One region of the Streptomyces sp. NBC_00425 genome, then DNA from elsewhere that is predicted to be linked to it. Evidence: riboswitches for the same ligand, from Rfam matches in the RefSeq annotation. Region 1 holds a riboswitch; each other region holds the start of a gene.

Region 1 (5,262 bases):
ACGGTCAATCAGCCAATGACTTCGAACGATTGCCTGGGTAAATGGAAAACTTCTCGCTGATCCTCGCGATTGTGGTGGTAACCGCACTTGCGTTTGATTTCACGAACGGTTTTCACGACACCGCCAACGCGATGGCCACGACCATCTCGACCGGTGCACTCAAGCCCAAGGTCGCGGTGGCCATGTCCGCCGTGCTGAACCTTGTGGGAGCCTTCCTCTCGGTGGAGGTCGCCAACACGATCTCCAAGGGTCTCGTCGACGAGACCGGCATCCGTCCCGAGGTCATCTTCGCCGCCCTGGTCGGCGCGATCCTCTGGAACCTGCTGACCTGGCTGGTGGGCCTGCCCTCCAGCTCCTCGCACGCCCTGATGGGCGGTCTGATCGGCGCCACCATCGCCTCGGCCGGCACGGGCGCCGTGCACGGTGACGTGCTGGTCACCAAGGTGCTGCTGCCGGCGGTCGCCGCGCCGATCGTCGCGGGCCTCGCGGCGATGCTCGCCACCCGCCTCTCCTACACGCTGGGCCGCAAGGCCGACGGCAGGGCCGCGGACAAGGGCTACCGCGCGGGCCAGATCGCGTCGGCCGGCCTGGTCTCCCTCGCCCACGGCACGAACGACGCCCAGAAGACGATGGGCATCATCACCCTCGCGCTGGTCGCCGGCGGCGCCGTGGCCCCCGACTCCGACCCGCCCACCTGGGTCATCCTGTCCGCCGGTCTGGCCATCGCGCTCGGCACCTACCTCGGCGGCTGGCGCATCATCCGCACGATGGGCAAGGGGCTGACCGACCTCCAGCCGCAGCAGGGGTTCGCGGCCCAGACCAGTGCCGCGACGGTCATCCTGGCCTCCTCGCACCTCGGCTTCTCCCTCTCCACCACGCATTCGGTCTCCGGTGCGGTGATGGGCGCGGGGCTGGGCCGCAAGGGCGGCGTGGTCCGCTGGTCGACGGCGACCCGCATGTTCGTCGCCTGGGGTCTGACCCTCCCGGCCGCGGCCCTGGTGGGCGCACTCGCCGAGTCGGTCACCGGGCTCGGCGACTGGGGCACGGGCGTGGTCGCCGTCTTCCTGATCGCCTCCAGCGCGGCCATCTGGAAAATCTCCCGTCGCGAGGTCGTCGACGCGTCGAACGTCAACGAGGCCGAGGAGCCGGCCGGTGTGATCACCACGGCCATCGCCATGGTCGCGCCGCCTCCCACGGGCATGCCGGCCGAGGACGTCACGACGGACCTGACGGCCACCATCCCGGCGCCGGCCGCGCCGCCCGCCCCCGCCGCTCCCCCGGCCGCGGCCGTCTGAGCCCGCGCCACCGGAACGAAGGAAGAGAACCGGCATGAAGATCGACTGGGCAGCCCTGGGCTCCGTGTTCGGCGTCAGCCTCGTGGTCACCGTGGGCCTCGTCGCCCTGTTCACCCTCGGGGTCATGGGCCTGTCGCGCAGGGAACGCGCGACGGCCGAGGGCGGCTCGGCCGCCCTCGCGGTGACGGGCGCGTACGCGTGCTTCGCCGCCTGCGCGGCGGCGGTGGCCTACGGCATCTCGCTGATCGTGGTCTGACACGTCGTCGTCCGACGGGTCGCGGTTCGGCAGGTCGTGGTTCGACGGATCGTGGACCTTCGCGGGGTGCGGGACGGATCGCCGTCCCGCACCCCGTTCCCGTACCTCGTCCGCGTGCCCGGTGCGCGTACCCGCGCTCCGCACCCCGTTCCCGAACCCCGTCGGCCCCGCCGTGTGGGGTTCTGCACATCCTCCCCGCGCAGGTCAACAGCAAGTTGACGGCCCTTCCGGGCCCGTGGTGGACTGCCCGGGCCATTACGGCGGCAGAAGAGGAAGCCGGTGCGAGTCCGGCGCGGTCCCGCCACTGTCACCGGGGAGGAAATCCCCCGGGAGCCAGGAACTCTCGCCGCCGGTCTCGTCGAACCAGGGCGCGGACACCCTGAGTGAGGACCTCTGCCATGTGCGGCTGCCGACCGAGCGTCACCACCGAGCCGACCCCCGCCCCCACAGCCGGCTGACCCGATGGGTGCCGAGCGCGTCCACGCGTACGGCGCCGCCGCCGGCCTTCTCGGCGACCTGCTCCTCGGCGACCCCCGCCGCGGGCATCCGGTCGCCGTGTTCGGGCGGGCCGCGGGCGCCGTCGAACGGCTGCTGTGGCGCGACCACCGGGGGTGGGGCGCCCTGCACACCGTCGTGTGCGCCGGCGGCGCCGTCGCCCTGGGGGCCGTCGCCTCGCGGGGTGCGCGCCGCTCCCCCGCCGCCTCCGTCGCCCTGACCGCCGCCGCCACCTGGGCCGTCGTCGGGGGCAGTTCACTCGTCCGCGAGGCACGCGCGATCGGGCGGGCCCTGGAGGCGGGGGACGTCGAGGCGGCCCGCGCACGACTGCCGCACCTGTGCGGGCGGGATCCCCAGGCGCTGGACGCCGACGGGATCGCCCGGGCCGTCGTGGAGTCCGTCGCCGAGAACACCTCCGACGCCGTCGTCGGGGCGCTGGTGTGGGGCGCCGTGGGCGGCGTGCCGGGACTGGTCGGGTTCCGGGCCGTCAACACCCTTGACGCGATGGTCGGTCACCGCTCGCCGAGGTACCTGCGGTTCGGCTGGGCCTCCGCCCGGCTCGACGACCTCGCCGGGTGGCCGGGGGCGCGGCTGACCGCCGTGCTGGCCGCCGCGGCGGGGGACGATCCGCGCGGCGCGCTGCGGGCCTGGCGAGCCGACGCCCGCAGTCACCCGAGCCCCAACGCGGGCCCCGTGGAGGCCTCCTTCGCGGGCGCCCTCGGGGTGCGGCTGGGCGGGACCCTGGCGTACGACGGGCGGGTCGAGCACCGGCCGGTGCTCAACGGGGCGGCCGGACGGGCCGTCGCCGTGCACGACATCGAACGCGCCGCACGGCTCTCCCGCCGCGTCGGTCTGCTCGCGCTCGGCGTCACCGTCGCCGCGCGCCTGGTCGCGAAGGGACGTCAGTCATGAGCGGGGGGCTCCTCGTCGCCGGCACCACCTCGGACGCCGGCAAGAGCGTCGTCACCGCGGGGATCTGCCGGTGGCTGGTGCGACAGGGCGTCAAGGTCGCGCCGTTCAAGGCGCAGAACATGTCCCTCAACTCCTTCGTGACGCGCGAGGGCGCCGAGATCGGACGGGCGCAGGCCATGCAGGCGCAGGCCTGCCGGGTGGAGCCGACCGCGCTGATGAACCCCGTGCTGCTCAAGCCGGGCGGGGAGCGCAGCAGCCAGGTCGTGCTGCTGGGCAGGCCGGTGGGCGAGATGAGCGCCCGCGGCTATCACGGAGGCCGGCAGCAACGACTCCTCGGCACCGTTCTCGACTGTCTCGCCGAGTTGCGGGGCACGTATGACGCGGTGATCTGTGAGGGGGCGGGCAGTCCCGCCGAGATCAACCTGCGGCGGACCGACATCGTGAACATGGGGATCGCGCGGAGCGCGCGGCTGCCCGTGCTCGTCGTCGGCGACATCGACCGGGGCGGGGTGTTCGCGTCGTTCTTCGGCACGGTCGCCCTGTTGTCGCCCGAGGACCAGGAACTGGTCGCCGGGTTCCTCGTCAACAAGTTCCGGGGGGACGTCTCCCTGCTGGAGCCGGGCCTGGACATGCTGCACGGGCTCACCGGGCGGCGGACGTACGGGGTGCTGCCGTTCCGGCACGGGCTCGGGATCGACGAGGAGGACGGGCTGAGGGTCTCGCTGCGGGGAACCGTGCGGGAGTCGAACACCGCCCCGCCGGTCGGCGAGGACGTGCTGCGGGTCGCCGTCTGCGCGGTTCCGCTGATGTCCAACTTCACCGACGTGGACGCGCTGGCCGCCGAGCCCGGCGTCGTCGTGCGGTTCGTCGACCGGCCCGAGGAACTGGCCGACGCCGACCTGGTCGTCGTACCGGGGACCCGGGGCACCGTGCGGGCGCTGGAGTGGCTGCGCGAGCGCGGGCTGGCCGACGCGCTGGTGCGCCGGGCCGCCGAGCAGCGGCCCGTCCTCGGCGTCTGCGGGGGCTACCAGATCCTCGGCACGCGGATCGAGGACGAGGTCGAGAGCCGGCTCGGCCGGGTCGACGGGCTCGCACTGCTCCCCGTGCGGGTGCGGTTCGCCCCGGAGAAGACCCTCACCCGCCCGGTCGGCGAAGCCCTCGGCGAGCCCGTCGAGGGGTACGAGATCCACCACGGGGTGGCCACCGTGGACGGCGGGGAGGCGTTCCTCAGCGACGACCGCGGGAACCCCCTGGACGGCTGCCGGGTCGGTCAGGTCTGGGGCACGCACTGGCACGGCTCGCTGGAGTCGGACGGGTTCCGGCGGGCCTTCCTGCGCGAGGTGGCCGCGGCCGCGGGCCGGCGTTTCGTGCCCGCTCCCGACACCTCGTTCGCCGCGCTGCGCGAGGAGCAGCTGGACCGGCTCGGCGATCTGATCGAGGAGCACGCGGACACCGACGCTCTGTGGCGGCTGATCGAGTCGGGCGCGCCGCCGGGGCTGCCGTTCGTTCCCCCGGGGGCTCCCGCATGAGCGGCCGCGCTCGCGCCCGCACGGGGGCCGGGCCGTCGCCGTCGGCCGGCGGCGTCCCGTTCACGGGGGAGTCCGGCCGGTGGCCGCGGCGCGACACCACCGAACGGCTGCGGGACGTCCGTCCCGAGCCGGAGGGCGAGTTGGAAGGCAACGAGAAGTGAGTACTCCTTTCCCGTTCACGGCCGTCGTCGGCCAGGACGACCTGCGGCTCGCGCTGCTGCTGAACGCCGTGTCGCCGGCGGTGGGCGGTGTGCTGGTGCGCGGCGAGAAGGGCACCGCCAAGTCGACGGCGGTACGGGCGCTGTCCGCGCTCATGCCGGCGCTGGACGCGGTGACCGGCTGCCGGTTCTCCTGCGACCCGGCCTCGCCCGACCCGGCCTGCCCGGACGGACCGCACGAGCCGGGGGCGTCCGAGACGCGGCCTGCGCGCATGGTCGAGCTGCCGGTCGGCGCCTCCGAGGACCGGCTGGTGGGCGCGCTGGACATCGAACGGGCGCTGGCGGAGGGCGTGAAGGCCTTCGAGCCGGGGCTCCTCGCCGACGCGCACCGGGGCATCCTCTACGTCGACGAGGTCAACCTCCTCCACGACCACCTGGTCGACCTGTTGCTGGACGCGGCCGCGATGGGCGCCTCGTACGTCGAGCGCGAGGGCGTCTCCGTACGGCACGCGGCCCGGTTCCTGCTCGTCGGCACCATGAACCCCGAAGAGGGCGAGCTGCGGCCGCAGCTGCTCGACCGGTTCGGGCTGACGGTGGAGGTGGCGGCCTCGCGCGAG
Region 2 (5,262 bases), 5.7 Mb from region 1:
GTCACCCCCGGCAGCACCCGCACCGGCACGTCCGCGTACTCGGGCTGCGAGGCGGCCTCCAGGACGGCGGTCGCCATCGCGAACACCCCCGGGTCGCCGCCGGAGACGACGGCCACCCGCCGCCCGCGCTGCGCCAGCTGCAGCGCGAACTCGGCGCGTTCGGACTCCACCCGGTTGTCGCTGCCGTGCCGCAGCTGTCCGGGCCGCACGGGCACCCGGTCGAGGTACGTGGTGTAGCCCACCAGATCGTCGGCGGCGGCCAGCGCGGCCCGGGTCTCGGGCGTCAGCCACAACGGGCCGGCGGGGCCGGTGCCGACCACCACGACGTCCCCGAGGGGCCGCACGGGACGCTCGGCGTCGACCCGGCTGGGCAGCACGGCCACCGAGAAGTAGGGCACCGACTCCGGGTCCACGTCGGCCAGTTCGCCGGTCCGCTCCCCGCTCATCGTGGCCCGCTCCACGTACCGCGCCTCGTCCAGCCGTCCCGCGGCCTCCAGGGCGCGCCGCACCTTGGGGAAGGTGCGGCCGAGCTTCATCACGACGGCCACGTCGGTGGCGGCGAGCCGCGCGGTGAGCTCTTCCTCGGGCAGCGTGCCCGGCAGCACCGTCAGCACCTCCTCGCCCTCGGCGAGCGGGGCGCCCAGCCGGGCGGCGGCGGCGGACACCGACGTGACACCGGGGACGACCTCGGTCTCGTAACGGTCGGCGAGCCGCTTGTGCATGTGCATGTAGGAGCCGTAGAACAGCGGATCGCCCTCGGCGAGCACCGCGACCGTGCGACCCGCGTCGAGATGCACGGCCAGCCGGGCGGCCGCCTCGGCGTAGAACTCGTCCATGGCGCCCTGGTAGCCGCCCGGGTGGTCGGTGGTCTCCGTGGTGACCGGGTAGACCAGCCGCTCCTCGACGTGGTCGGCGCGCAGGTGCTTCGCCGCGATCGAGCGGGCGATGGACCGGCCGTGCCGCGCGCTGTGATACGCGATCACGTCCGCCTCGCCGATCACCTCGACGGCCCGTACGGTCATCAGGGACGGGTCGCCGGGGCCGAGCCCGACGCCGTACAGCTTGCCGCTCATTCTTCCTCGCTCGCGATCGCGTTGAGCGCGGCGGCCGCGATGGCGCTGCCGCCACGGCGTCCGCGCACCACCAGGTACTCCAGGCCGAGCGTGTTCGCCGCCAGGGCGTCCTTGGACTCGGCCGCGCCGATGAACCCGACCGGCGCGCCGATCACGGCGGCGGGCCGGGGCGCGCCCTCCTCGATCATCTCCAGCAGCCGGAAGAGGGCGGTGGGCGCGTTGCCGACGGCGACCACCGAGCCCTCGAGCCGGTCCCGCCACAGCTCCAGCGCGGCGGCGGTGCGCGTGGTGCCCTGCCGCGCCGCCAGCTCCGGCACGCTCGGGTCGGACAGCGTGCACAGCACGTCGTTGGCGGCGGGCAGCCGACGTCGGGTCACCCCGCTGGCCACCATCTGCACGTCGGTGAAGATCGGCGCGCCGGCCCGCAGGGCCTCGCGGGCGCGGGCCACGACGGACGGCGTGTACGCCAGGTCGTGTACGAGGTCGACCATCCCGCAGGCGTGGATCATCCGGACCGCGACCTGGCTGACGTCGGCGGGCAGTCCTTCGAGGTCGGACTCCGCGCGGATGGTGGCGAAGGACCGGCGGTAGATGGCCGCTCCGTCCTTCTCGTAGTCGTAGCTGCTCACGGTGTTCGTCTCGCTGCTCTCGATGGTGGTACGGCTCATGAGGTGATCGCCGCCAGGGCGGCGGCGAGGTGGTCGGTGTCGGTCATCGGTGCGGTGCGCGTCGGACGGCCCGACCGCACCGCGGACAGCCGGTAGCCGCCGTCGGCGGAGGCGACCACGTCGATCCGGTCGCCGTGGGGGTGTCCGCAGCGCCGTTCGCAGCCGGACCAGTACAGCGGGAGGGGGCAGGCGCCGGCCGCGTCGACAGTGTCGGCCGCGTCGGCCCGGACGTCGGCGTGGGATTTGCCACACCCCGGCCGTCCGACGCACGCGCCGACCCGCGGCCAGGGCGAGGCCGGATCGGTGATGAGACCGGCCGCGGCGAGCCGCACGAGCGACTCGGCCCGCTGCCGTGGGGCCTGGTCCGGCACCGGGACGACGACTCCGCGCCACGGGGTCAGCCGCAGCTCGGTCCCGGCGACCCGCGTCAACTCCCGCCACTGGCGGGCGGAGAGCCGCCCGAGCGGCACGTGCGCGGACAGGGCGTCGCCGACGACACCGGGCGGGGGCCCCTGTGCGACCGCGGCGGCGGCGACTTCCGTCACGGGCGACCGGCCGATGCCCTCGGCGTCCAGACGGTGACGCACCCGCTCCGCCAACTCGCCTCCGGACAGAACGAGTTCGGCCACCCGCCAGACTCCGCCGCCGGACTCCCGTACGGCTTCCAGGAACGTCTCGGCCGCCAGCAGCGCGGCCCGCGGCGCGTCCTGCGCGGACACCCGCACCGCAGCCGGATCGAGCACCGCGCCGCCGTCGCCGGTGGCCCGCAGCGTCACGTCGGCGCCGAGCCCGGCGACGTCCCCGCGCCCGTCGTCCAGGGCGAACAGGAACCGGCCCGACAGCTCCCGCGCCGGTCCGCTCCCGCACAGCGCCGCGTCGAGATCCGACAGCCAGGGCCGGACGTCGTGCAGGCCGCGTCCGTCCAGGCCGGACAACGGCGAGGCGACGATGTTGCGCACCCGCTCGTGCCCGGGGGAGGGCAGCAGTCCGGCCGCGTCCAGCAGGACGGCGAGCTCCGCGCCGCAGCCGTCCGCGAGGCCCCGCAACTGCACGTTGCCGCGCGAGGTCAGATGGATCTCCCCGTCGCCCAGCCGCCCGGCGGCCTCGCCCAGCGCTTCGGTCTGACGGACGCTCAGCACCCCGCCGGGCACCCGGACCCGGGCCAACGCCCCGTCGTCCGCCGCGTGCAGTCGCAACGCCCCGGGGCAGGCGTCACCGCGGTCCCGTGAGACCGCTGTGGCCTGGGATGTTGGACGGAGGTCAGCCGAGGACATGGCGGCGAGCATACCCACGTCCACCTGGGAGGTATGCCTGTGCCCTCTTCCCCCGCCCCTTACTATGCTCTGCGGTGGATCATCCGGTCCGCCGACGCCACGACGGCGACAGGGGAGGAAGCCCGGTGCGAATCCGGCGCGGTCCCGCCACTGTGAGCCCGGCCCTCAGAAGCCGGGCGAGTCAGGAACTCCCGCCGTCCGACACCGCCCGGGGCGCGGACACCCCGAGGAAGGCCGACGCCCCATGATCCTTCTGCTGTCGACGTCCGACACCGACCTGCTGAGCGCCCGTGCCGCAGCCGGCCCGGTCCCGTACCGCTTCGCCAACCCGGCCCGGCTGGTCCTCGACGACCTTCCCGCGCTCCTCGACGGCGCCGACCTCGTCGTCGTACGCCTCCTCGGCGGGGTGCGCGCCTGGCAGGACGGCCTCGACCTGCTGCTCGCCGACGGCCGCCCGGTCGTCGTCCTGACCGGTGAACAGGCCCCCGACGCCCAGCTGATGGCCGCCTCCACGGTTCCCGTCGGCATCGCCGCCGAGGCCCACGCCTATCTCGCCCACGGCGGCCCGGCCAACCTGGAGCAGCTCGCCCGTTTCCTCTCCGACACGGTCCTGCTCACCGGCCACGGTTTCGACGCCCCGGCGTCCGCCCCCACCTGGGGTCCGCTGGAGCGGCCGGCGCGGGCCGACGCCCCCGGGGTCCCGACGATCGCCGTGCTGTACTACCGGGCCCATCACATGAGCGGCAACACCGCCTTCGTGCACGCCCTGTGCGACGCCGTCGAGGCGTCCGGCGCCCGGGCGCTCCCGCTGTACGTCGCCTCCCTGCGCGCCCCCGAGCCGGAACTGATCGAGGAACTGCGGGCCGCCGACGCGATCGTCGCCACGGTGCTCGCCGCGGGCGGCACCCGCCCCGCGGAGGCCTCGGCGGGCGGCGACGACGAGTCCTGGGACGCGGGCGCGCTGACCTCCCTGGACGTCCCGATCCTTCAGGCACTGTGCCTGACCTCCTCACGGAGCGACTGGGAGACGAGCGACGAAGGCGTCTCCCCGCTGGACGCGGCCGGACAGATCGCCGTCCCGGAGTTCGACGGCCGGCTGATCACCGTCCCGTTCTCCTTCAAGGAGATCGACGCCGACGGACTGCCCGCCTACGTCGCCGACCCCGAACGGGCGGCCCGTGTCGCCGGCATCGCCGTACGCCATGCCCGGCTGCGCCACATCCCGCCGGCCGACAAGCGTCTCGCGCTCGTCCTCTCCGCCTATCCCACCAAGCACTCCCGCATCGGCAACGCGGTCGGACTGGACACCCCCGCCAGTGCCGTCGCGCTGCTGCGCCGACTGCGCGAGGAGGGCTACGACTTCGGGACGGACGCCGAGGTGCCGGGGCTGGCCTCCGGCGACGGCGACGAGCTGATCCGGGCGCTCATCGAGGCGGGCGGCCACGACCAGGACTGGCTCACCGAGGAGCAGCTGGCGCGCAACCCGGTGCGGATCCCGGCGGCGGACTACCGCCGCTGGTTCGCCGCGCTGCCCGAGGAGCTGCGCACGTCCGTCGAGGAGCACTGGGGCCCGCCGCCCGGCGAGATGTTCGTCGACCGCAGCCGCAACCCGCAGGGCGACATCGTCCTCGCCGCCCTGCGCTTCGGGAACCTGCTGATCCTCATCCAGCCCCCGCGCGGCTTCGGCGAGAACCCGATCGCCATCTACCACGACCCGGACCTGCCGCCCTCGCACCACTACCTGGCCGCCTACCGCTGGATCGCCGCGCGGACCGAGGACGGCGGCTTCGGCGCCGACGCGATGATCCACCTCGGCAAGCACGGCAACCTGGAGTGGCTGCCCGGCAAGAACGCCGGCCTGTCCGCCGCCTGCGGCCCCGACGCCGCTCTCGGCGACCTGCCCCTGGTCTACCCCTTCCTGGTCAACGACCCGGGCGAGGGCACCCAGGCCAAGCGCCGCGCGCACGCCACCCTCGTCGACCACCTCGTCCCGCCGATGGCCCGCGCCGACTCCTACGGCGACATCGCGCGGCTCGAGCAACTCCTCGACGAGTACGCCCAGATCGCATCCATGGACCCGGCGAAGCTGCCGGCGATCCGCGCCCAGATCTGGACCCTCATCCAGGCCGCCAAGCTCGACCACGACCTCGGCCTCGCCGACCGTCCCGACGACGACGGCTTCGACGACTTCCTGCTGCACGTCGACGGCTGGCTCTGCGAGGTCAAGGACGCCCAGATCCGCGACGG
Region 3 (5,262 bases), 3.7 Mb from region 1:
GCAGGCCCCGGCTGCGGAACCAGTAGACGTACGCGAACGCGCCGTAGAAGAACAGGCCCTCGATGCACGCGGCGAAGCAGATCAGGTTGAGCAGGAAGCGGCGCCGGTCGGCCTGCGACTCCAGCCGCTCCAGCTTCTCCACCTCGTTGATCCACTTGAAGCAGAACTCGGCCTTCTCCCGGATGGACGGGATGTTCTCCACCGCCGCGAAGGCCGCCGCCCGGTCGTCCGGGTCGGGCAGATAGGTGTCCAGCAGCGTCAGATAGAACTGGACGTGCACGGCCTCCTCGAAGAGCTGCCTGGACAGGTACAGGCGCGCCTCGGGGGAGTTGATGTGCTTGTACAGCGTCAGCACGAGGTTGTTCGCCACGATCGAGTCGCCCGTCGCGAAGAACGCGACCAGCCGGCCGATCATGTGCTGCTCGCCCTCGGACAGCTTCGCCAGGTCGGTGACGTCCGAGTGGAGGTCGACCTCCTCGACGGTCCAGGTGTTCTTGATCGCGTCCCGGTAGCGCTCGTAGAAGTCGGGGTAGCGCATCGGGCGCAGGGTCAGCTCGAAGCCCGGGTCGAGCAGGTTCTTCTCGGTCTTCTCGGGTGCGGTGGTCATTACTGGCAGGCCTCGCAGGACTCGGGGTTCTCCAGGGAGCAGGCGACGGCGTCGGGGTCGGCGGCCTGCTGCACGGGGATGGTGTTCTCGGTCTGCGCCTGGGCGCGGGCGGCCCGGGCGATCCGGGTGGCCGGGCGCGAGCGCAGGTAGTACGTCGTCTTCAGGCCCGACTTCCACGCGTACGCGTACATCGAGGAGAGCTTGCCGATCGTCGGCGTCTCCAGGAACAGGTTCAGCGACTGCGCCTGGTCCAGGTACGGGGTACGGGCGGCGGCCATGTCGATCAGGCCGCGCTGGGGGATCTCCCACGCCGTGCGGTACAGGTCCCGCACCTCGGCCGGGATCCACGCGAAGCCCTGCACCGAGCCGTTCGCCTCGCGCAGCGCCTCACGGGTGCGGGCGTCCCAGACGCCGAGCTCCTTGAGCTCGCGCACCAGGTACGAGTTGACCTGGAGGAACTCGCCGGACAGCGTCTCGCGCTTGAACAGGTTCGACACCTGCGGCTCGATGCACTCGTAGACGCCCGCGATGGAGGCGATGGTGGCGGTGGGCGCGATGGCCAGCAGCAGGGAGTTGCGCAGTCCCGTCGAGGCGATCCGCTCGCGCAGCGCCGCCCAGCGCTCGGGCCAGGCGAACTCGACGCCGTAGTGGTCCGGGTGCAGCACGCCCCTGGCCGTGCGGGTCTTCTCCCAGGCCGGCAGCGGGCCGCTGCGCTCGGCCAGGTCGGCGGAGGCCTCGTAGGCGGCGAGCATGACGCGCTCGGCGATGCGGGTGGAAAGGGCCTTGGCCTCGGGCGAGTCGAAGGGCAGCCGCAGCTTGAAGAAGACGTCCTGAAGGCCCATCGCGCCCAGCCCGACCGGACGCCAGCGGGCGTTGGAACGGCCCGCCTGCTCGGTCGGGTAGAAGTTGATGTCGACGACGCGGTCCAGGAACGTGACCGCCGTGCGGACGGTCTCGTCCAGCCGCTGCCAGTCGATGTCGCCGTTCGCCGTGTCGACGAACGCGCCCAGGTTCACCGAGCCCAGGTTGCACACCGCCGTCTCGCCGTCGTCCGTGACCTCCAGGATCTCCGTGCACAGGTTGGAGGAGTGCACGACGTGACCCGGCTCGGCCGTCTGGTTGGCGGTGCGGTTGGCCGCGTCCTTGAAGGTCATCCAGCCGTTGCCGGTCTGCGCGAGGGTGCGCATCATACGGCCGTACAGGTCTCGGGCCGGGATGGTCTTCCTGGCCAGACCGGCGGACTCGGCCCTGCGGTAGGCCGCGTCGAACTCGTCGCCCCACAGGTCCACCAGCTCGGGCACGTCGGCCGGGGAGAACAGCGACCACGGCTCGTCGGCGTTGACCCGGCGCATGAACTCGTCCGGGATCCAGTGGGCGAGGTTCAGGTTGTGCGTACGCCGGGCATCCTCGCCGGTGTTGTCCCGCAGCTCCAGGAACTCCTCGATGTCGGAGTGCCAGGTCTCCAGGTAGACCGCCGCCGCGCCCTTGCGCCGGCCGCCCTGGTTCACGGCGGCGACGGAGGCGTCCAGCGTCTTGAGGAACGGCACGATGCCGTTGGAGTGCCCGTTGGTGCCGCGGATCAGGGAACCCCGGCTGCGGATGCGGGAGTACGACAGCCCGATGCCGCCGGCGTGCTTCGACAGCCGGGCGACCTGGTGGTAGCGGTCGTAGATGGAGTCCAGCTCGTCCAGCGGGGAGTCGAGGAGGTAGCAGGACGACATCTGCGGATGCCGGGTGCCGGAGTTGAAGAGGGTGGGGGAGGACGGGAGGTAGTCCAGCCGGCTCATCAGCCGGTAGAGCGCCGCGACCTCGTCCAGGGCGCGGACCGTGTCGTCCTCGGCGAGACCGGCGGCGACCCGCAGCAGGAAGTGCTGGGGCGTCTCGACGACCTTGCGGGTGATCGGGTGCCGCAGCAGGTAGCGGCTGTGCAGGGTGCGCAGTCCGAAGTAGCCGAAGCGGTCGTCGGCGGCGGTGTCGATCAGCGCGTCGAGGCGGGCCGCGTGAACGCGCACGAACTCGGCGGTGCGGTCCGCGATCAGACCCTCGCGGTGCCCGACGGCGACCGACTCGGTGAACGACGTGACGCCCTGGGAGGCGGCCTCCGCGGCGATGCCGATCGTCAGCAGCCGGGCGGCCAGCTTCGAGTAGGCGGGGTCCTCGGAGATCAGGCCGGCGGCCGCCTCGGTGGCCAGCTCGCGCAGCTCCGCGGTGATCTCGGAGGCGGCCCGCGCAGACCGGCCGCGCAGCGCGGCGGCCGCGACCCGGCCCGGGTCGGCGTCGGGCAGATCGACGGTCAGCTCGGTCAGGGTACGCAGCAACGCGGTCCCGGGACCGTCGGTCTTCAGCTCGGTGACTGAGGCCGGTTCGGCTGGCGCGATGGTCACGTGGGGCTCTCCCTCGCTCGGCAGGGGGCCTTGCGGAGGGCAGGGGGCAGCACACGAGCGCGCGGGGGCGTCGCGTCCACCGGCCCACTCCACGAGGCCCGGACGTCAGGACACCCGGACCGGACGGCCGGGCGCGCTGTCGGCAGGACCTCGGACTGAACAGGCGTGCCCATATGGGTAGGGATGCACGCGAGTACACCGTTGCGGGACAGTTCCGGATTCGCACCGGATTCCCCTGCGGCGACAGCGAGCATGAGCATACATCTTGTGCTCGCCTGTCACGCCACCACCAGATGTTGTGTCGGGGTGGTTTCAGAGCGTCAACTGGTAGGTGAGCAGAGTGATGTCGTCCAGGTCCGGCAGGGGCCTCCAGTCCCGCTCCGGTGTGCGGACGAAGCCGAGGCGTTCGTAGAGGCGGTGGGCCGCGCTCATGGAGCGCTGGGTCGACAGGACGACGCTCGTGCAGCCTTCCACGGCTCGCGCCCGTTCGACGCAGGCCCGCACCAGAGCCTCGCCGACGCCCCGGCCGCGAGCCCGGCGTGCGACAGCCAGCATCCTGATCTCCGTCTCGCCGGCGCGGGCCAGATCGGCCATGGGGCCGGGGCCCGGGACGAAGGTGACGCCGCCGAGCAGCAGCTCGCCGCCGTCCACGGCCACCAGAACCTCTGCGGTCGCCGCCCGCTTCGCGACGTCCCTCAGTTCGTGCAGATACGAGTCGCTCTCCCCGAAGTCGAGGAGGCCGTCGTTCAGGTAGGCGCGGGCGGTGATGTCGCCCAGGGGCTCGTACTCGGCGGGTGCGACCTGCCGTATGGCGATGTCCATGGCCCTGAGTCTGCCGGACGCCCGGGTTGCGGCGGCTGTCGGGAGTGTTTCCATGGAAGTAGCCGTCGGCGCCGCGCGAGTCCTCTGTCCGCGAGTCCTCCGTCCCGGGAACTTCCGGGACTCGGAAGGAGAACGCCATGACGAGGGTCGTCCGCCATCCGCCCGGCAAGGAGCGACCGCGCGACGCGCCGATGGCCACCCTGCCTTTCCGGCGGGCGGGAACTCGCCTCGGACACGGGCTCGTCGGCCGCTGGCACTCCCTGACGCTCCGTCTGGAGGCGCGCCGCGGCGTCGTCCGTCCCAAGAAGTGGCGCCGGTGGCTCTCCTACGCCAACGTCACCCGGGCGATCTGGCTGGTCGCCGTCCTGGCGGTGCTCGCCTGGATCGGGGAGGGCGTGTTCATCCTCGCCACGGACCACATGACCCGCTTCGAGAAGTGGCGGGAGAAGAACGGGGGGTTCGAGATCGTCTCCCGGTTCGTCGGTCCGGTCCTCGCCGCCTCGCTCGCCGCCGCGCTCTTCCTGTTCTGGTGGTACCGCTGGACCAAGCGGCGATATCTGGCCAAGGCCCTGCGGGATCCCCGTCGGCTGGTGCCCACCGCCGGATACGACATCCGCGAGATCGTCGGCCGCGAGGACATCGCCCAGGTCATCGCCGAGCGGCTGCGGGAGCGCGACACCCGGCGGCCGTATCTGCTCGTCGGCGGCGTCGGCGCGGGGAAGACCGCCGTCCTCGTACGGCTCACCGAACTCCTGGCCCGCCAGAACGCCGTACCGGTGCCGATCCGGCTGCGCGACGCGACGGACGGCGCCGACCTGAACTTCGAACAGCTGGCCAGGCAGCGGTTCGCCCAGGAGGCGCCCAAGGGCGTTCTGGCGCGCAGCAAGATCGACCGGGTGTGGCAGCAACTCCTCGCCGACGACAAGCCGGTCGTCCTCGCCGACGGCCTGGAGGAGGCCCTGCTCGACGACGGCCGACAGCAGAACCGGGACAACGTCATCCGCCGGGCCATCGAGCGCGCCCGCGAGGAGAAACTGCCCCTGGTCATCGCCTCCCGGCCGCACAGCCCGCTGGAGACCACCTCCGCCGCCATCGTGGTGCTCGAACCCCTCGGCGAGGAGGAGGCGCTGCGTTTCGTCGCGGCGGACGTGCCCGAGACCGACGAGCGCCGGGTGGACTGGATCGTCGAGACGGCGGAGGTGACCGAGTCTCCGATCTACCTGCAGATCGCCCGCGAACTCCACCGGAGGGGAATCCTGGAGCACGACCGTCCGGAGGACGACCCGCAGCACGTCATCACCCGCAGCCGCGACCGCGCCACCCTGCGGCTCTGGCTGCTGGAGACCTGGGCCGGGGCACTGTGCGAGGGGAAGCTGCGCGAGGACGTCGCACTCACCCCCGGCGAGCGCCGCGACACGCTCGAGGTGGTCTGCGCCCTGGCCTGCGTCG
Region 4 (5,262 bases), 6.3 Mb from region 1:
CGGCCACGATGCGTCCCTCGTCGTCCGCAGCCCTCTCCAGCCAGCCGGCCACCCGGTCGCACAGATCCCGCACGGACTCGCCGCCGTGCGGCGCCGACCCGGGATCGGCGAGCCAGCGGGCCACCGCCTCCGGCTCGGCGGCGCCGACCTCGGCGAGCGTCAGGCCCCGCCACCGGCCCACCCCCAGACCCGCCAGCTCCGCCGTCTCCAGCGCGTCGAGACCGAGGGCTGCCGCCGTCTCACCGCACCGCACACCGGGCGAGACGAGGACCCGCGCGGCTGCGGGCAGGGTCCCGGCCGCGGCGCGGGCGAGCGCCGCCCCGGCGGCGTCGATCGAGGCCCCGTCGTCGAAACGGGCCTGCCGCAGCGACGAACTCGTCGCGGGCGAGACGAGTACGACCCGGATGGTCACGTGGCGGCTCCTTCTGGTGAGGTCATCAACGTAGGGTCTCCCGGTGCGGAGCGCGAGGACGTGGTCGCGCCGAGGAGGTGTCGCGCAGGACGTGGTCGTGCGCAGGGACGGCGACGCCGCGCCCCGCGACAGACGGTCAGAGCGCCGGCCGCCGGTCGTTGCACGCCGCCCGGCCGTCCCTCGTGCCACTGCCCCCGCTCCGCCCCTGGCAGTCCTGCGGCTCCCCGTCCTGCGGCTCCCCGCCCTGGTGCTCCCCGTTCCGTCCGGCGGGCAGGGCGCCCAGGAAGCGTATGTGCGGGCGGCCGTCGGGGCCGTCGCGTGTGAGGCTGGCCCGCACCCCGTAGACGTCGGCGATCAGCGCCTCGGTGAGCACCTCCTGGGGTGTGCCGCCGGCCACCGCCCTGCCCTGCTTGAGGACGACGACCCGGTCGCAGTACATCGCGGCCAGGTTCAGATCGTGCAGTGCGACGACACTGGTCACGCCGAGCTCGGTGATCAGGTCCAGCAGCGCGAGCTGGTGCTGGATGTCGAGGTGGTTGGTGGGCTCGTCCAGCAGCAGCTCCCGCGGCTGCTGGGCGAGCGCGCGGGCGACCTGCACACGCTGGCGTTCGCCTCCGGAGAGGGTGTGCCACAGACGGCCGGCCTTGTCGCCGAGGCCGGTCCGCTCCAGTGCGGAACGGACCGCGGCCTCGTCCTCGACCGAGGCGGCGCCCCAGGCCCGACGATGCGGGACACGGCCCAGGCGCACGACGTCCAGAACGCTCAACGCGACCTGGGCGTCTGCCTGTTGCTCGACGACGGCGATGCGCCGGGCGACCGCCCGCCGGCCGACCTGCGCCAGCGGGCGGCCGTCGAGGGTGACGACGCCCGAGGCGGGGGCGAGGACACCGGCGAGCAGACGCAGCAGCGTGGACTTGCCGGAACCGTTCGGGCCGAGCAGGCCGGTGACGGTCCCCGGGCGCAGTGTGAGGTCGACCCCGTCCAGGATCAGCGAGCCGCCCGCCGCGTAGGCGAGGCGGTCGCCGCGCAGACCGGAGTCCTCGGCGGTCCCGGTCATCGCGCGCTCCTGGTCCGGTACAGCACGAGGACGAACGCGGGGACGCCGATCAGCGAGGTCACCACGCCCACCGGCACCTCCTGCGGGTCCAGGACGGTGCGGGCGAGGGTGTCCACCCACACCAGGAACACCGCCCCCGCCAGCGCGGTGGCCGGCAACAGCCTGGTGTGCCCGGGACCGGTCAGGGCCCGGGCCGCGTGCGGGAGCACGAGGCCCACGAAGCCGATCGCCCCCGCCGAGCTGACCAGAGTGGCCGTCAGCAGGGCGGTGACGCACAGCAGGACCAGCCGGGTGCGGGCCACGTGCACGCCCAGCGACGCGGCGGCGTCCTGCCCGAACGCGAAGGCGTCCAGGGTCGTCGCGTACCCCGTGCACACCACCAGCACCGCGGCCAGCACCGCGAGCCCCAGGCCCACGTCCGCCCAGTCGGCCCCGCTGAGCGAGCCGAGCAGCCAGAACAGGACCCCGCGGGTGGTCTCCGCGTCGGCGGTCGTCATGACGACGAACGAGGTGAGCGCCGAGAACATCTGCATGGCCGCCACCCCGGCGAGCACCACCCGGTCCGTGGCGCCGCCCAGTGTGTGACTGAGCAGCAGCACCAGCGCGAAGGAGACCGCCGCACCGAGGAACGCGCCGCCGGACACCGACAGGGCCCCGCCGCCCGCCCCCAGCACGACCACCACGACCGCGCCCGTCGAGGCGCCGGAGGAGATCCCGAGGACGAACGGGTCGGCGAGCGGGTTGCGCAGCAGGGACTGCATCACCGCGCCGCACACGGCGAGGCCGGCGCCGCACACCGCGGCCAGCAGGGTGCGCGGCAGCCGCAGATTCCACACGATGCCGTCTCTCAGCGGCGTCAACCCGGCCTCGCCGATGCCGAGATGGGCGGCCACCGTGGACCACACGTCTGCGACCGCGATGTCCGCTGGGCCGATGGTGATCGCCACGGCGACGGACGCGCACAGCAGGGCGAGACCGGCCGCCCACAGCAGCACGTGCCGCAGCCCCCGCGCCGCCGTCGCGGGCGCGGCGGCCGCCGGGCCCGCGGCGCTCATCCCGCGAGGCCGTACGCGCGCAGTGCCGCCGCCACCTTCTCCACTCCCTCGACCGTGCGCACGGTCGGGTTCATCGCCTGCCCGGACAGGAGCACATACCGCTTCTTCCGCACCGCGGTCATGTTCCTCGTGACCGGGTCGTTCTCCAGGAACGCGATCTTCTTGGCCGCGGTCTCGGCCGTCTGCTGCCTACGGGTCAGATCGCCGATGACGAGGACGTCCGGGTCGCGGTCGGCGACCGTCTCCCAGTTGACCTGCGGCCACTCCTCCTCGGTGTCGTCGAAGACGTTCTTCGCGCCGAGTTCGCGGGTGATGACGCCGGGGGCGCCGCAGCAGCCGGCCAGGTAGGGGGACTGGGAGTTGGCGAACCAGTACAGGAGGGTGACGTTCTCGGCGTCGAGGCCCGAAGCGGCCCGGGCGATCCGGGACTCGAGGTCGGCCACCAGTTCCTCCCCCCGCTTCTCGACCCCGAAGACCCGTGCCAGGTCGCGTACTTCGCCGTAGACCGTGTCCATGGTCAGCGGCTCGGTGCGGACGCCGTCGCCGCCGCCGCTGTTGTCCTTGCCGGCGCAGTCGGAGGGAGAGAGATAGGTCGGGACCCCGAGCTTCTCGAACTGGGCGCGGGTGGCCACCCCGCCGGTGCCGAGCGTGGAGGCGAACGAGGCGGCCACGAAGTCGGGTTCGGCGTCCAGGACCTTCTCGAAGGAGGGCGCGTTGTCGGCCAGCCGCTTCACCCGGGCGTCGGCCTTCTCGAGGCTCTTGGGCAGCGGGTCGGTCCAGGTGGCGGTGCCCGCCATCCGGTCGGCGAGCCCGAGGGAGAGCATGATCTCCGTGGTGCCCTGGTTCAGGGAGACCGCCCGACGAGGGGGCGTCTCGATCCGGACCCGCTGTCCGCAGTTGTCCAGAGTGACCGTACGGCCGGCCGCGTCGCTGCCGGCGGAACCGTCCGCGGAGGAGCCGGAAGAGCCGGCGGGAGCGGCGGAGCCGCCGCAGCCGGTCGACAGGAGGGCGCCCGCCAGGAACAGCACGGCAGAGCGGACGGGACGTGCGAACGGCACGGAGTTTCCTTCGGCGTCGAGGGCTCAAGCGCGAAGCCCGGTCGTACGGTGCGCTCCTCCGGCCGGTCTGCGACACCGGAGGCCGCCAGCAGGTCTTCGGACTCGGGGTCACCCGGGCGAGGCGCCTTCCCGGAGCGCATGCGCGTTCCAGTGGCCGAAAGCCCCGCCCGTCGCCCTTACCGCTGCGCGTCAGCTCCGGAGTCCCACCGGATTCCCTGACCCCTGCGCGCCCGGGGGCGCACACGAGTACGACTGGCCTCGGCAAGCTACCACAGGCGTCGAGGGCGCCGGCGGGGGTGACCTTCGGCACATCGGAGGTCTCGGGCCCGCAAGGTGCATTCATCGTGCACTTGTTGCTCATCGTGCACTGTTCCCGCAGGGAAAGCACGTGTCACCCGATCTCTGACATGACGTCACATGGACGTGGGGGAACCGGAGGACGACCGGGCACTTACTTCCAGGTGCGTGGACCCGCGTACGAGGACGCACTCCTGTCCGCCGTTCCAGCGCCTAGTCTGTGGTCCGGACCCCACCGGGCCTTCCCCCGCAGCGTGGGCGGGATCTCCGCCCGTCACCACCGAGAACAGGCGGCCGAGGGCATGCAGCCACTGCGTCCAGAAGACCCCGAGCAGCTCGGGCCCTACCGGCTCGTGGCCCGGCTCGGTGCAGGCGGCATGGGCCGGGTCTATCTGGCGCGGTCCTCGGCCGGCCGCGTCGTCGCGGTCAAGGTGATCCGTCCCGAGATGGCGGACGACGACAACTTCCGGATCCGGTTCCGGCGCGAGGTGGCGGCAGCGGCGGCGGTCGGCGGCCCCTACACGGCACACGTCGTGGACGCCGCGCCCGACGACGAGACGCCCTGGCTCGCCACCGACCACGTACCCGGCCCCACCCTGGCCGAGGCGGTCGCCGCGCACGGGCCGCTGCCGGTGGAGACGGTCCTCGCACTGGGCGCGGGCATCGCCGAGGCGCTGACCGCGGTGCACGCCGAAGGGCTCGTGCACCGTGACCTGAAACCGTCCAACGTGCTGCTCGCGGCGGACGGCCCGCGGGTCATCGACTTCGGCATCGTGCGCGCCCGTGACGGTTATGAACTCACCGGTTCGGGGACCCTGTTCGGTTCTCTCGACTACATGTGCCCGGAGCAGGCCACCGGGGATCCGATGGGCCCGGAGGGCGACGTCTTCTGCCTCGGCTCGGTGCTCGCGTTCGCCGCGTCCGGACGCTCGCCGTTCGGCGGGGCGGTGGGCGCGGCGCAGCTCTACCAGGTGGCCCACGGGTCGCCGGACCTGAGCCTGGTGCCCGAACCACTGGACAAGATCATCAGTCTCTGTCACGCCAAGGACCCGGTCCTGAGGATCCACCCCGACCGGCTCTCCGCGGCCTGTGCTCCCGGCGGCGCCGAACAGGTGCTGACGGAGGGCTGGTTGCCGGCGCCCGTGTCCGCCATGGTCGACGCCCACCGGGCGGCCGTGCGGGACCTGGACCGCCTCGCACCGCCGGACAGGGTCCCGGGCCCCGGAGCCTTCGCGCCGCCTCTGCGAGAGCCGGCCGCGGAGCCCGTCGTCGGGCCGCCCGAGCCTGCCGGGCGGAGGCCCGCCCACCCGACCGTCGACCGGCCGAAGTGCGGCGCTCCCGAAAGCGAAAGCGAAAGCGAAAGCGATACCGAAACCGGAGCCG

The links. A riboswitch is a leader RNA that binds a small molecule or an ion and turns the genes downstream of it on or off. The one in region 1 is predicted to bind cobalamin.
Region 2: it holds a riboswitch for cobalamin, as region 1 does, so the genes downstream of both, cobN (cobaltochelatase subunit CobN) here and OHS82_RS32525 (cobalamin biosynthesis protein) in region 1, are expected to answer to the same signal.
Region 3: it holds a riboswitch for cobalamin, as region 1 does, so the genes downstream of both, OHS82_RS15400 (ribonucleoside-diphosphate reductase subunit alpha) here and OHS82_RS32525 (cobalamin biosynthesis protein) in region 1, are expected to answer to the same signal.
Region 4: it holds a riboswitch for cobalamin, as region 1 does, so the genes downstream of both, OHS82_RS05015 (ABC transporter substrate-binding protein) here and OHS82_RS32525 (cobalamin biosynthesis protein) in region 1, are expected to answer to the same signal.

The regions. Positions count from the first base shown of each region.
Region 1 covers NZ_CP107928.1:7,399,649-7,404,910, reverse strand. The annotation lists gene OHS82_RS32535 (inorganic phosphate transporter) at 42-1,295, shown strand; gene OHS82_RS32530 (hypothetical protein) at 1,330-1,551, shown strand; cobalamin riboswitch at 1,774-1,913, shown strand; gene OHS82_RS32525 (cobalamin biosynthesis protein) at 2,014-2,958, shown strand; gene OHS82_RS32520 (cobyric acid synthase) at 2,955-4,487, shown strand; gene OHS82_RS32515 (hypothetical protein) at 4,484-4,648, shown strand; gene OHS82_RS32510 (putative cobaltochelatase) at 4,645-5,262, shown strand, end outside.
Region 2 covers NZ_CP107928.1:1,688,041-1,693,302, reverse strand. The annotation lists gene OHS82_RS06965 (precorrin-2 C(20)-methyltransferase) at 1-1,073, opposite strand, end outside; gene OHS82_RS06960 (precorrin-8X methylmutase) at 1,070-1,741, opposite strand; gene cobG (precorrin-3B synthase) at 1,738-3,027, opposite strand; cobalamin riboswitch at 3,074-3,225, shown strand; gene cobN (cobaltochelatase subunit CobN) at 3,260-5,262, shown strand, end outside.
Region 3 covers NZ_CP107928.1:3,662,217-3,667,478, reverse strand. The annotation lists gene OHS82_RS15405 (ribonucleotide-diphosphate reductase subunit beta) at 1-607, opposite strand, end outside; gene OHS82_RS15400 (ribonucleoside-diphosphate reductase subunit alpha) at 607-2,991, opposite strand; cobalamin riboswitch at 3,116-3,251, opposite strand; gene OHS82_RS15395 (GNAT family N-acetyltransferase) at 3,304-3,813, opposite strand; gene OHS82_RS15390 (ATP-binding protein) at 3,951-5,262, shown strand, end outside.
Region 4 covers NZ_CP107928.1:1,147,569-1,152,830, reverse strand. The annotation lists gene OHS82_RS05030 (histidine phosphatase family protein) at 1-412, opposite strand, end outside; gene OHS82_RS05025 (ABC transporter ATP-binding protein) at 549-1,469, opposite strand; gene OHS82_RS05020 (FecCD family ABC transporter permease) at 1,466-2,524, opposite strand; gene OHS82_RS05015 (ABC transporter substrate-binding protein) at 2,521-3,582, opposite strand; cobalamin riboswitch at 3,673-3,799, opposite strand; gene OHS82_RS05010 (protein kinase domain-containing protein) at 4,182-5,262, shown strand, end outside.